DNA from 2 places in the Microbacterium sp. T3-8 genome. Region 2 is predicted to be linked to the other one. Evidence: predicted binding sites of a transcription regulator. Region 2 holds the regulator's gene; the other holds the start of a gene.
What was found. Region 2 encodes LexA, which represses DNA repair genes until DNA is damaged. Its sites were predicted from a motif close to TCGAACANNTGTTCGA; they were not measured.
Positions count from the first base shown of each region.

Region 1 (5,186 bases), 760 kb from region 2:
CGCCCGGCGGACGTGCGCATGGTGCTGATCGACCCGAAGCGCGTCGAGCTCACCAGCTACGCGGGTGTGCCGCACCTGATCACTCCGATCATCACCAACCCGAAGAAGGCGGCCGAGGCGCTGCAGTGGGTCGTCAAGGAGATGGATATGCGGTACGACGACCTCGCGTCGTTCGGATTCCGTCACATCGACGACTTCAACCGCGCGGTGCGCGCCGGCGAGGTCGAGGTACCCGTCGGCAGCGAGCGCGTGCTCAAGCCGTATCCGTACCTCCTCGTCGTGGTCGATGAGCTCGCCGATCTCATGATGGTCGCCCCGCGCGACGTCGAGGACTCGATCGTGCGCATCACCCAGCTCGCCCGTGCGTCCGGCATCCACCTGGTGCTCGCGACCCAGCGCCCGAGCGTCGACGTGGTGACCGGCCTGATCAAGGCCAACGTGCCATCCCGTCTCGCGTTCGCGGTCACGAGCGTCACCGACAGCCGCGTGATCCTCGACAGCCCCGGTGCCGACAAGCTCATCGGACAGGGTGACGCACTCTTCTCGCCGATGGGTTCCTCGAAGCCGTTCCGTCTGCAGGGCGCGTGGGTCGACGAGAAGGAGATCGACGCGGTCGTCAAGCACGTGACGCGACAGGCCCGGCCCGAGTACCGCAACGACGTCCAGGAGGCGCTGGAGCCGCGCAAGAAGGAGGTCGACGAAGACATCGGCGACGACCTCGAGCTGCTGTTGGCCGCCGCCGAGCTGGTTGTCTCCTCGCAGTTCGGTTCGACCTCGATGCTGCAGCGCAAGCTCCGCGTCGGCTTCGCCAAGGCCGGACGCCTGATGGATCTGCTCGAGTCGCGCGAGATCGTCGGCCCGTCCGAGGGTTCCAAGGCTCGTGACGTGCTCGTCACGGCGGAGCAGCTCGGGGGAGTGATGGCGAAGCTGCGCGGTGAGGACGTTCCCGCGACGCCCAACGCGGCGCCGGCGGCTCCCGCCCCGGCACCGGCGGCGGCGATGGCCTCCGATCCTCTCGACGCGCAGTTCGAGGGTCTTCCCGTCGTCGAGGCCGAGGGCGATGAAGACGCCTGGGGCCTGACGGGACGCGACTGATGGCGATTCCTCGGCAGCTGCCCAACGCGATCACCATCGCGCGCATCCCGCTCGCGGTGGTGTTCTTCGTACTGCTCCTGCTCGGGGGTACCTACGGGGTTCCCGATCTCGCGCTGCGCTGGACTGCGGCCATCCTGTTCATCTTCGCCATCTCGACCGACTGGGTCGACGGCTACCTCGCCCGCCGCTACGAGATCGTCAGCGATTTCGGCAAGCTCTGGGACCCGATCGCCGACAAGCTGTTGACGGGCGCGGGTTTCATCGGACTCGCGATCCTCGGCGAGGTGTCCTGGTGGATCGTCGCGATCATCCTCGTTCGCGAGTGGGGCATCACGATCCATCGCCTGATGATCGTCAACGAGCACGTCGTCGCCGCGGCATGGATGGGCAAGGTCAAGACCGCTGTACAGGGTGTCGCTCTCGCCTGGGCACTGATGCCTCTGCACGTGGTGATCGGCCTTCCCGCCTGGACCCTCATCACCTTCGTGCTCATGCTCGTGGTGCTGGTGCTGACCATCTGGAGCGGGATCGACTACGTCGTCGCCCAGGTGCGCGGGGCGCGTCGGAGTCGATGACCGACCTCGCGGCATCCGTGATCGAGACGCTCGGGCGTCGCGGCTGGACACTCGGCGTGGCGGAATCGCTCACGGGCGGGGCGGTGATCGCCGAACTCGTCGGCGTGCCGGGTGCGTCCACCGTGGTCCTCGGAGGAGTGGTGGCGTACGCGACGCCGGTCAAGCACACGCTGCTCGGGGTGGACGAGTCGCTCCTCGACCGAGAGGGCCCCGTGCATCCGGAGGTCGCACGCCAGATGGCGCGGGGCGTCCGGCACGCCGTGAGTGTGGACGGCATCGACGCGGCGGTCGGCGTCGCGACGACGGGAATCGCCGGCCCCGTCTCGCCCGACGGGCAATCGGTCGGAACCGTGCACATCGCCGTCGCCACGCCGGAGCGCATCGAGGCGCGATCGTTCCTCTTCCCCGGTGACCGGAATCGGATCCGGTCGGCGTCCGTTCGAGCCGCCCTCGAGATGCTCCGAGAGCTGTCCCGGGAATAGTCGCCGTCGCGACGAGGTTATTGATTTCGTGCTCACACTCAAACCACAGAGTGCAGTTGTAGATTTTATGAAGGTCGGCGAGGTTATACTGGCCATCACTTCGGGGGAGACTCCGAGAAACCGATTGGGGAGGAGGTTCCGATGATTCTTGTACGACAGGAAATCGGCGATGTGCTGAGGGACTTCCGTCTGCAGAAGGGGCGCACCCTTCGGCAGGTCGCGAGCAAGGCTTCCGTGGCGCTCGGCTATCTGAGCGAAGTGGAGCGCGGTCAGAAGGAAGCGTCGAGCGAGATCCTCGCCTCCGTCGCCGATGCGCTCGACGTCCCCATCTCCACCATCATGCGCGAGGTCGGAGATCGCATCTCCGTGCTCGAGGGCATCCAGGTGTTCCCCGACGTCGTTCCCGACGATCTGGTCGCCTCGATCGAGCCCGAGCTCTCGCTCCACTGATCCCACGCACCCCGTCGTTACGCGATGCGTCGAAGTGAGTTCCTGCGTGCCGTCGAGGACGAGTTCCCCGGCCGCACGTCGTCGGTGTTGAACGATCTGGTGCTGACCCCGCTCGCCGGTCGCACGGCGAAAGAGGCTCTGGCTGCGGGGATGCCCCCGCGGGAGATCTGGTTCGCGCTCTGCGACGAGATGGAAGTGCCCGAGAACCGACGGCACGGTGCCGGCCGGCTGGAGCCGCGTCGGCGCTGAATTCGCGCATGCGTTCGATCGATGTCGAGATCGGATGCCGGGATGCGGCGTGTCGTCGAATATTCGTTCGAAGCGAGCGTAGTCTTCTGCACAGTGGTTCAGACGTTCGTGTTTTCCACTGTTCGTGTGACTCGACGACGCAATGTCGGAGGCTCCTCGTACGGTGAAGACATGGCCACCGAGCCATACGCCTTGTCGGAGAGTTGCTTCCAGCCGGAAGCGCCGCGACAGCCTACAGGCGGCACCACGCGAAGCAGAAGGAGCACGACATGCCATCTCCCGCCGACCGCGAGAAGTCCCTCGAGACCGCACTCGCCCAGATCGACCGCCAGTTCGGAAAGGGCTCGGTCATGCGGCTGGGCAGCGACGAGCGCGCACCCGTCGCAGTCATCCCCACCGGCTCCATCGCCCTCGACGTCGCTCTCGGCGTCGGAGGCCTCCCGCGTGGCCGCATCGTCGAGATCTACGGCCCGGAGTCCTCGGGTAAGACCACGCTCACGCTGCACGCGATCGCCAACGCCCAGCGCGCCGGTGGTATCGCGGCGTTCATCGATGCCGAGCACGCGCTCGACCCCGATTACGCCGCCAAGCTCGGCGTCGACATCGACGCACTGCTCGTCTCGCAGCCCGACACGGGTGAGCAGGCGCTCGAGATCGCCGACATGCTCGTGCGCTCCGGTGCCATCGATCTGATCGTCATCGACTCCGTGGCAGCGCTCGTGCCCCGCGCCGAGATCGAAGGTGAGATGGGCGACTCGCACGTGGGTCTGCAGGCGCGACTGATGTCGCAGGCGCTTCGCAAGCTCACCGGTGGTCTTAACCAGACCAACACCACGATGATCTTCATCAACCAGCTGCGCGAGAAGATCGGTGTGTTCTTCGGCTCTCCCGAAACGACCGCCGGTGGTAAGGCGCTCAAGTTCTATGCATCGGTTCGCCTCGATATCCGTCGTATCGAGACCCTGAAGGACGGCACCGACGCGGTGGGTAACCGTACCCGCGTGAAGGTCGTCAAGAACAAGATGGCCCCGCCCTTCAAGCAGGCGGAGTTCGACATCCTCTACGGAGTGGGCATCTCGCGCGAGGGTAGCCTGATCGACTTCGGCGTCGAGCACGGAATCGTCAAGAAGTCGGGGTCGTGGTACACCTACGACGGTGACCAGCTCGGCCAGGGCAAGGAGAACGCCCGTACGTTCCTGCTGAACAACACCGACGTGGCACTCGCCATTGAGACGCAGATCCTGCAGAAGCTCGGCATTGGTGGCGCGGCTGCTCCCGCGGCTCCGGCAGATGAGCTCGCCGAGCGTCGCCCGGCCTGATCATGAACGGTGAGAACGGGGGCGGTCCGCATCAGGACATCGGGCGGGTCGCCCCCGTCATCCCTCTTTTCGGAGCGCGGGGCGTCACCCCGCCGACCGCGACCGCGAAGACTCCCGATACAGCGGTGGAGCCACCCGCTCCAGTATCCGCTTCCGTCTCACTCGTGTCGTTCGTCGACGACCGAATTCCCGGCGACGATGCGCTGGACCCGGTCGAGGTTCGAAAAGCGGCCGAAGAGAGTCTGGTGCGCAAGCTCCGTACTCGATCGCTGTCGGTCTCCGAGGCCCGGCAGGTCTTGAGGACTCACGGGCTCGATGGCACACAGATCGACGACGTCATCGACGACTTCCTCCGGCGCCGGTACCTCGACGATCACGAGCTCGCGCAGATGCTCGTGGCCGCGGGGGTCGATCGCAAGGGCCAGGGTCGCGTCGCCATCTCCCGCTCCCTCTCGCAGCGCGGGATCCCGCGCGACGTGATCGCCGCAGCGCTCGACGAACTGCCGGACGACGACGCGGAGCGCGCGCTGGAGTTCGCTCGCACCAAGGCCCGCTCGCTCAGCCGCCTCGACCACGACACCGCTCTCCGGCGTCTGCTCGGACAGCTCGCTCGTCGTGGGTACGGCGGATCCGTCGCGACGAACGCGGCGAAGACGGCGTTGAACGAGGCATCGTTCGGGACGAAGAGCTCTGGCGTGCGCTTCGTCGAGTCGGACTGACGCGTCAGCCCGGAGGAGCCGTCTCCCGCTCGTACAATGGAGAGATCATGACTACTCCGCGCAGTGAACCGACGATCATCACCTCGTCGTCGGCAGCCGTCGACGCCGACGGTCGTCAGAGATCCTACGAAGTACGCACGTTCGGCTGCCAGATGAACGTGCACGATTCCGAGCGTCTCTCCGGCTCACTGGAGAGTGCAGGCTACGTTCGCGCCGCGGCCGGTGACGAAGCCGATGTCGTCATCATCAACACCTGCGCGGTGCGCGACAACGCGGCGGGGAAGCTCTACGGAACAC
Region 1 is NZ_AP027918.1:1,789,667-1,794,852, forward strand. Features, by position in the region: gene ACZ5Y9_RS08395 (DNA translocase FtsK) at 1-1,095, shown strand, start outside; gene pgsA (CDP-diacylglycerol--glycerol-3-phosphate 3-phosphatidyltransferase) at 1,095-1,670, shown strand; gene ACZ5Y9_RS08405 (CinA family protein) at 1,667-2,152, shown strand; gene ACZ5Y9_RS08410 (helix-turn-helix domain-containing protein) at 2,294-2,602, shown strand; gene ACZ5Y9_RS08415 (DUF3046 domain-containing protein) at 2,627-2,851, shown strand; gene recA (recombinase RecA) at 3,121-4,170, shown strand; gene ACZ5Y9_RS08425 (regulatory protein RecX) at 4,416-4,889, shown strand; gene miaB (tRNA (N6-isopentenyl adenosine(37)-C2)-methylthiotransferase MiaB) at 4,937-5,186, shown strand, end outside.
Region 1: recA (recombinase RecA) is a predicted target of LexA. The motif match lies at 2,907-2,922, and genes of this name have one in related genera.

Region 2 (5,186 bases):
CGACGGTCGCGCCAAGGTCGAGATCGCACTCGCCAAGGGCAAGCGCGAGTACGACAAGCGCCAGACGCTCCGTGAGCGTCAGGACACGCGCGAAGCGGAACGCGCGATGCGACTGCGCAACCGCGTCGGCGAATAGCCGCAGGTCACGGCGACGGCGTGAAGCCGAACGCCCGACCCAGGAACGCGAGTTCGCGTTCGAGGGCATCGACGACCGTCTCCGCGCGCCGGAAGCCGTGCCCCTCTCCGGGGTAGAGCACGTACTCGTGATCGACGCCCCGTCGGGCGAGCGCATCGCGGATCGCCTCGGACTGCGACGGAGGCACCACGATGTCATCGGCTCCCTGGAGCAGGAGCACCGGAACGTCGATCCGGTCGGCGTGCGTCAGGGGCGAGCGTTCGATGTACAGCTCCTCGGATGCCGGGAGCGGACCGACCAGGCCGTCGATGTAGTGCTTCTCGAAGTCGTGGGAGTCGGCGACGAGCATCCTGAGGTCGGAGACGCCGTAGCGCGAGATGCCCGCCGCGAACGCGCCCCCGCGCACGAGCGCGGAGAGGACCGTCCAACCACCGGCCGAGCCTCCGCGGATCGCGATGCGCGTCGGGTCCGCGAGGCCCGCCGCCGCGAGGCCGTGCGCCGCAGCGATAACGTCGTCGACGTCGACGATGCCCCACTGGCGGTCGAGCCGCTCGCGATAGGCGCGTCCATAGCCGGTCGACCCGCCGTAGTTGACGTCGAGCACCCCGATCCCGCGGCTCGTGTAGAACGCGAGCGCCGCCGAGGTCGCCCCGGTGACGTGAGCGGTCGGGCCGCCGTGCACCAGCACCAGGTACGGCGGGAGTTCGTCGGCAGATGCCGCAGCACCCGGGTTCGCGGGCGGATACGCGTAGGCGTGCACCGGGCCGTGACGGCCGTCGAAGGTGAGAGCGAGGGGCGGCGGCATCCACGCGGGATCGACGGCCTCGCCTCCGCGGACCGCGACGACGGCACCCGTGTCGAGATCGGCGCACCACACCCCGGAGGTGACGCCCGATCCGTTCCCCGAGAGCAGGACGAGCGAGCCGACGACGTCATCGATGCTCACGTGCCCGTCGCACGGCACCTCGACGCGTCGCTCGGAACCGTCGCCGGAGAGGACGACGATCTCGTCGCGGCCGTTCGTGCGCACGGCCACGAGGCGCCCGTCATCGAGAGGCTGGAACCAGCGATTGCCGAGCACCCACAGTCCGTAGCCGGTGTCGGCGTCGGCGGAGGTGAGAGGGGCCGGCGCGGCCGTGGGGGCGATCCCGTCGACGGTGACACGGTGCACGGCCCAGCGCCCGTCGCGGTCGTCCGCGAAGAGGAGTTCGTTCTCGGATGTCCACTCCGGCTGCAGGGCCGCACGCGTGGACACCGAGCCCGTCTCGCCGGAGCGCAGGTCACGCAGACGCAGGTGCGCTTCGTCCCACGGCATCCGCTCGCCCGACCATTCGACCCAGGCCAGTTTCGTGCCGTCGGGGGAGAGGGAGGGATGGGCGTAGAAGGCGCCGCTCTCGGCGTGCACGATGACGGCGGACGGGGACTCCGCGGCAGATCCGTCGGTCGGGATCTCGACGATCGCCCGACGGTGCTCCGTCGAGGTCAGATCCTCGCGGACGGCGAGAAGGCGGCTGCCCTGCACACGCAGCCCGCCGTGGGCGGGGCCCGGAGGAGTGAGAGCGACAGGCTCCGTGCCGCGACCGAGCCGGTAGACGCGCTGATCGTCGGCCTGGACGAAGAAGAGGGTGCCATCGGCGTCCGCCGTCCATGCTCCACCGCCGTACTCGTGCACGCGCGATCGAGCGCTCCAGGGGGCCGGGAGCACCTCATGTCCGAGCGATGAGCGCACCGTCATGCGACCGCCCTCGGCGGGCACGGACTCCGCCCACCAGATCTCCTCGCCGACGAATCGTGCTCCGTCGAGGCGCGGGGAGGCCGCGGCGACGGATGCCGGGGTGAAGGGCGAGGACCAGGAACCGTACGGTGACGACATGCTTCGAGCCTATGCGTCGACGCGAGCGCGCCGGGCCCGGGTATGCGTCAGACCGCGCGGAGGACGGCGACGACCTTTCCGAGGACGACGGCTTCGTCGCCGAGGATCGGTTCGAACGCCGAGTTGCGCGGAAGCAGCCAGGTGTGGCCGTCGCGGCGCCGGAAGGTCTTGACCGTCGCCTCGCCGTCGAGCATCGCCGCCACGATCTCGCCGTTCTCGGCGGTGTGCTGGGAGCGGACGACGACCCAGTCGCCGTCGCAGATCGCCGCGTCGATCATGGACTCGCCCGAGACCTTGAGCATGAACAGGTCGCCCTTGCCGACGAGCTGTCGCGGCAGGGGGAAGATCTCCTCGACGTGTTGGTCGGCCGTGATCGGGACGCCGGCGGCGATGCGACCGACGAGGGGCACCAGAGCAGCGTCGCCCACGGGAGTGGCGACATCGGCGGGGTTCTCGGTGCTCGTGCCGGGGAGATCGATCAGGACCTCCATCGCACGCGTCTTGCCGGGATCGCGACGCAGGTAGCCGCTGAGCTCGAGCTGGCCGAGTTGGTGGGTCACGCTCGAGAGCGACTTGAGCCCGACGGCGTCGCCGATCTCGCGCATGCTCGGCGGATACCCCTGCTGGGCGATCGACGCCTGGATCACCTCGAGAATGGCCATCTGCTTGGGGCTCAGGCTCTTCCGACGGCGTGTGCGCGGTGCCTCGGGATCGGGGGCGGTGATCTCGCTCATGATGCTCCTTCGGTGCGCGATTCCGGCGTCCTTCTTCGAATGTCGGAGGCCCGTGGTTCGGTGTTGGTATCGAAACCGTATCCGAGAAAAGCGCGGATGTGGAAGATCTGTTCGAGCGTGTCGGTGAAATCGCGAACGTGATTTCGAAGAAAGCTTGACAGATATTCGAATTCGAAGATACCTTCGGAACGTAGCTTCGCACTCGCCCCTCCCGGCCGAGAGGCGGATGCGAACGCTACGCCAACGTGGTCATCGCTCGCGGGTGATGACAGACCTCCGGTTCACCGGAGCAAGGCAGAGGAGAACGACATGAGCAGCATCACCTTCAGCACCGCAGCCGTCCGTCCGGTCCGCCCGGCGACGCGTCTCCGGCTGACGGCGCGCGGTCGTCGTGTGCTGCTCGCTCTGGCTGCGCTTCCTCTCGCAGTCGGCATCGCCTTCGCCGCGCTCAGCGGCGGCAGCGCGCTGGCGACCGGCGAGGGGGTCGGCACGGTGACGTTCGAGACGGTCACCGTGATGCCCGGCGACACGCTGTGGTCGATCGCGGCCGAGGTCTCGCCCGAGTCCGACCCGCGCGAGGTGATCGGCGAGATCACTCGTCTCAACATGCTGCAGGGCGGCGTGCTGCAGATCGGCCAGGAGCTGTCGATCCCCGCGGAGTACGCGAGCTGACTCGTCCGGCCGTCGTCCCCACCGCAAAAGGCGGTAACGCGGAGAGCGGCCCCGGCCGTGCGGCCTAGCATGGAGTGGTGACTTCTTCGCTCGATGATCTCCCTCTCCGCGACGATCTCCGAGGGCTCACCCCGTATGGGGCACCTCAGGCGCCGCTCCCGATCGCTCTGAACGTCAACGAGAACACGCATCCCGTACCGGATGCCGTGGCGAGCGACATCCTCGACGACATCGCGGTCGCGCTCCGCGACGTGAATCGCTACCCCGACCGCGAGTTCACGGCTCTCCGTGAGGGCTTCGCGCAGTACCTCGGTCACGGCCTCGACGCCTCGCAGATCTGGGCGGGCAACGGCTCGAACGAGGTGCTCCAGCACATCCTCCAGGCTTTCGCCGGCCCGGGGCGGACGGTCTTCGGCTTCGCCCCGACCTACTCGATGTACCCCCTGCTGGCCCAGGGGACGGGCGCGAGCTGGGTGGCGGGGGAGCGCCAACCCGACTACACGATCACCCCGGAAGAGGCGGTCGCTCAGATCGAGCAGGTCGATCCCGACGTGGTGCTCCTGTGCTCGCCGAACAATCCGACGGGGACGCCGCTCGGACTCGACGTCATCGAGGCCGTCTATGCCGCCGCGCGCGGTGTGGTCGTGGTCGACGAGGCCTATCAGGAGTTCGCTCCGCACGACGCACCCTCGGCGCTCACGCTGCTGGAGGGACGCCCGCGGCTCGCGGTGTCGCGCACGATGAGCAAGGCCTTCGCCTTCGCCGGAGCGCGGGTGGGATACCTGGCCGCCGATCCCGCGTTCATCGACGCCCTGCGTCTCGTGCGATTGCCGTACCACCTGAGCGCGCTCACCCAGGCGGCCGCGGTCGCCGCGCTGCGCAACTCCGACGTCATGCTGGGCATGGTCGAGGAGATCGTCGCGCAGCGCGATCGCATCACAGCGACGCTCGAGGCGCTCGGATACACGCCTCACGAGTCCTGGTCCAACTTCGTGCTGTTCGGCGGCGTCTCCGATCCGAAGGTCACGTGGCAGCGTCTCTACGAGCAGGGCGTGCTCGTCCGAGACGTCGGGATCCCCGGCCACCTGCGCGTCACCGCGGGCACCGAGGCCGAGACCACGGCGTTCCTCGATGCGCTGGCCTCGATAGAATCGGCCTCATGAGCACCCCCACCCCGGCCCCGCGCACCGCGCGCCGCGTGCGCAGCACGTCGGAGTCCACCGTCGAGCTCGAGCTGAACCTCGATGGCACCGGCGCCAGCCGCATCGACACCTCCGTTCCGTTCTTCGACCACATGCTCACGGCTTTCGCCAAGCACTCGCTCACCGATCTCACGGTGCGCGCTTCGGGCGACACCCACATCGATGCGCACCACACCGTGGAGGACATCTCGATCGTGCTCGGCCAGGCGATCGGTGAGGCGCTCGGTGACAAGGCGGGGATCTCGCGCTACGGCGATGCGCTCGTGCCGCTCGACGAGGCGCTCGCCCAGGCCGTCGTCGACATCTCCGGCCGTCCGTACCTCGTGCACGAGGGCGAGCCCGCGGGCTTCGAGCAGCACCTCATCGGCGGCCACTTCACGGGCTCGCTCGTCCGGCACACCTTCGAGGCGATCGCCTTCAACGCGGCGCTCACCGTTCACGTGCGCGTGCTGGGTGGTCGCGACCCGCACCACATCGCCGAAGCGGAGTACAAGGCCTTCGCGCGCGCTTTCCGGCAGGCCAAGGCCCTCGACCCGCTGGTCGACGGCATCCCGTCGACCAAGGGCGCG
Region 2 is NZ_AP027918.1:2,548,916-2,554,101, reverse strand. Features, by position in the region: gene smpB (SsrA-binding protein SmpB) at 1-136, shown strand, start outside; gene ACZ5Y9_RS12215 (S9 family peptidase) at 144-2,009, opposite strand; gene lexA (transcriptional repressor LexA) at 2,057-2,743, opposite strand; gene ACZ5Y9_RS12205 (LysM peptidoglycan-binding domain-containing protein) at 3,053-3,415, shown strand; gene ACZ5Y9_RS12200 (histidinol-phosphate transaminase) at 3,493-4,578, shown strand; gene hisB (imidazoleglycerol-phosphate dehydratase HisB) at 4,575-5,186, shown strand, end outside.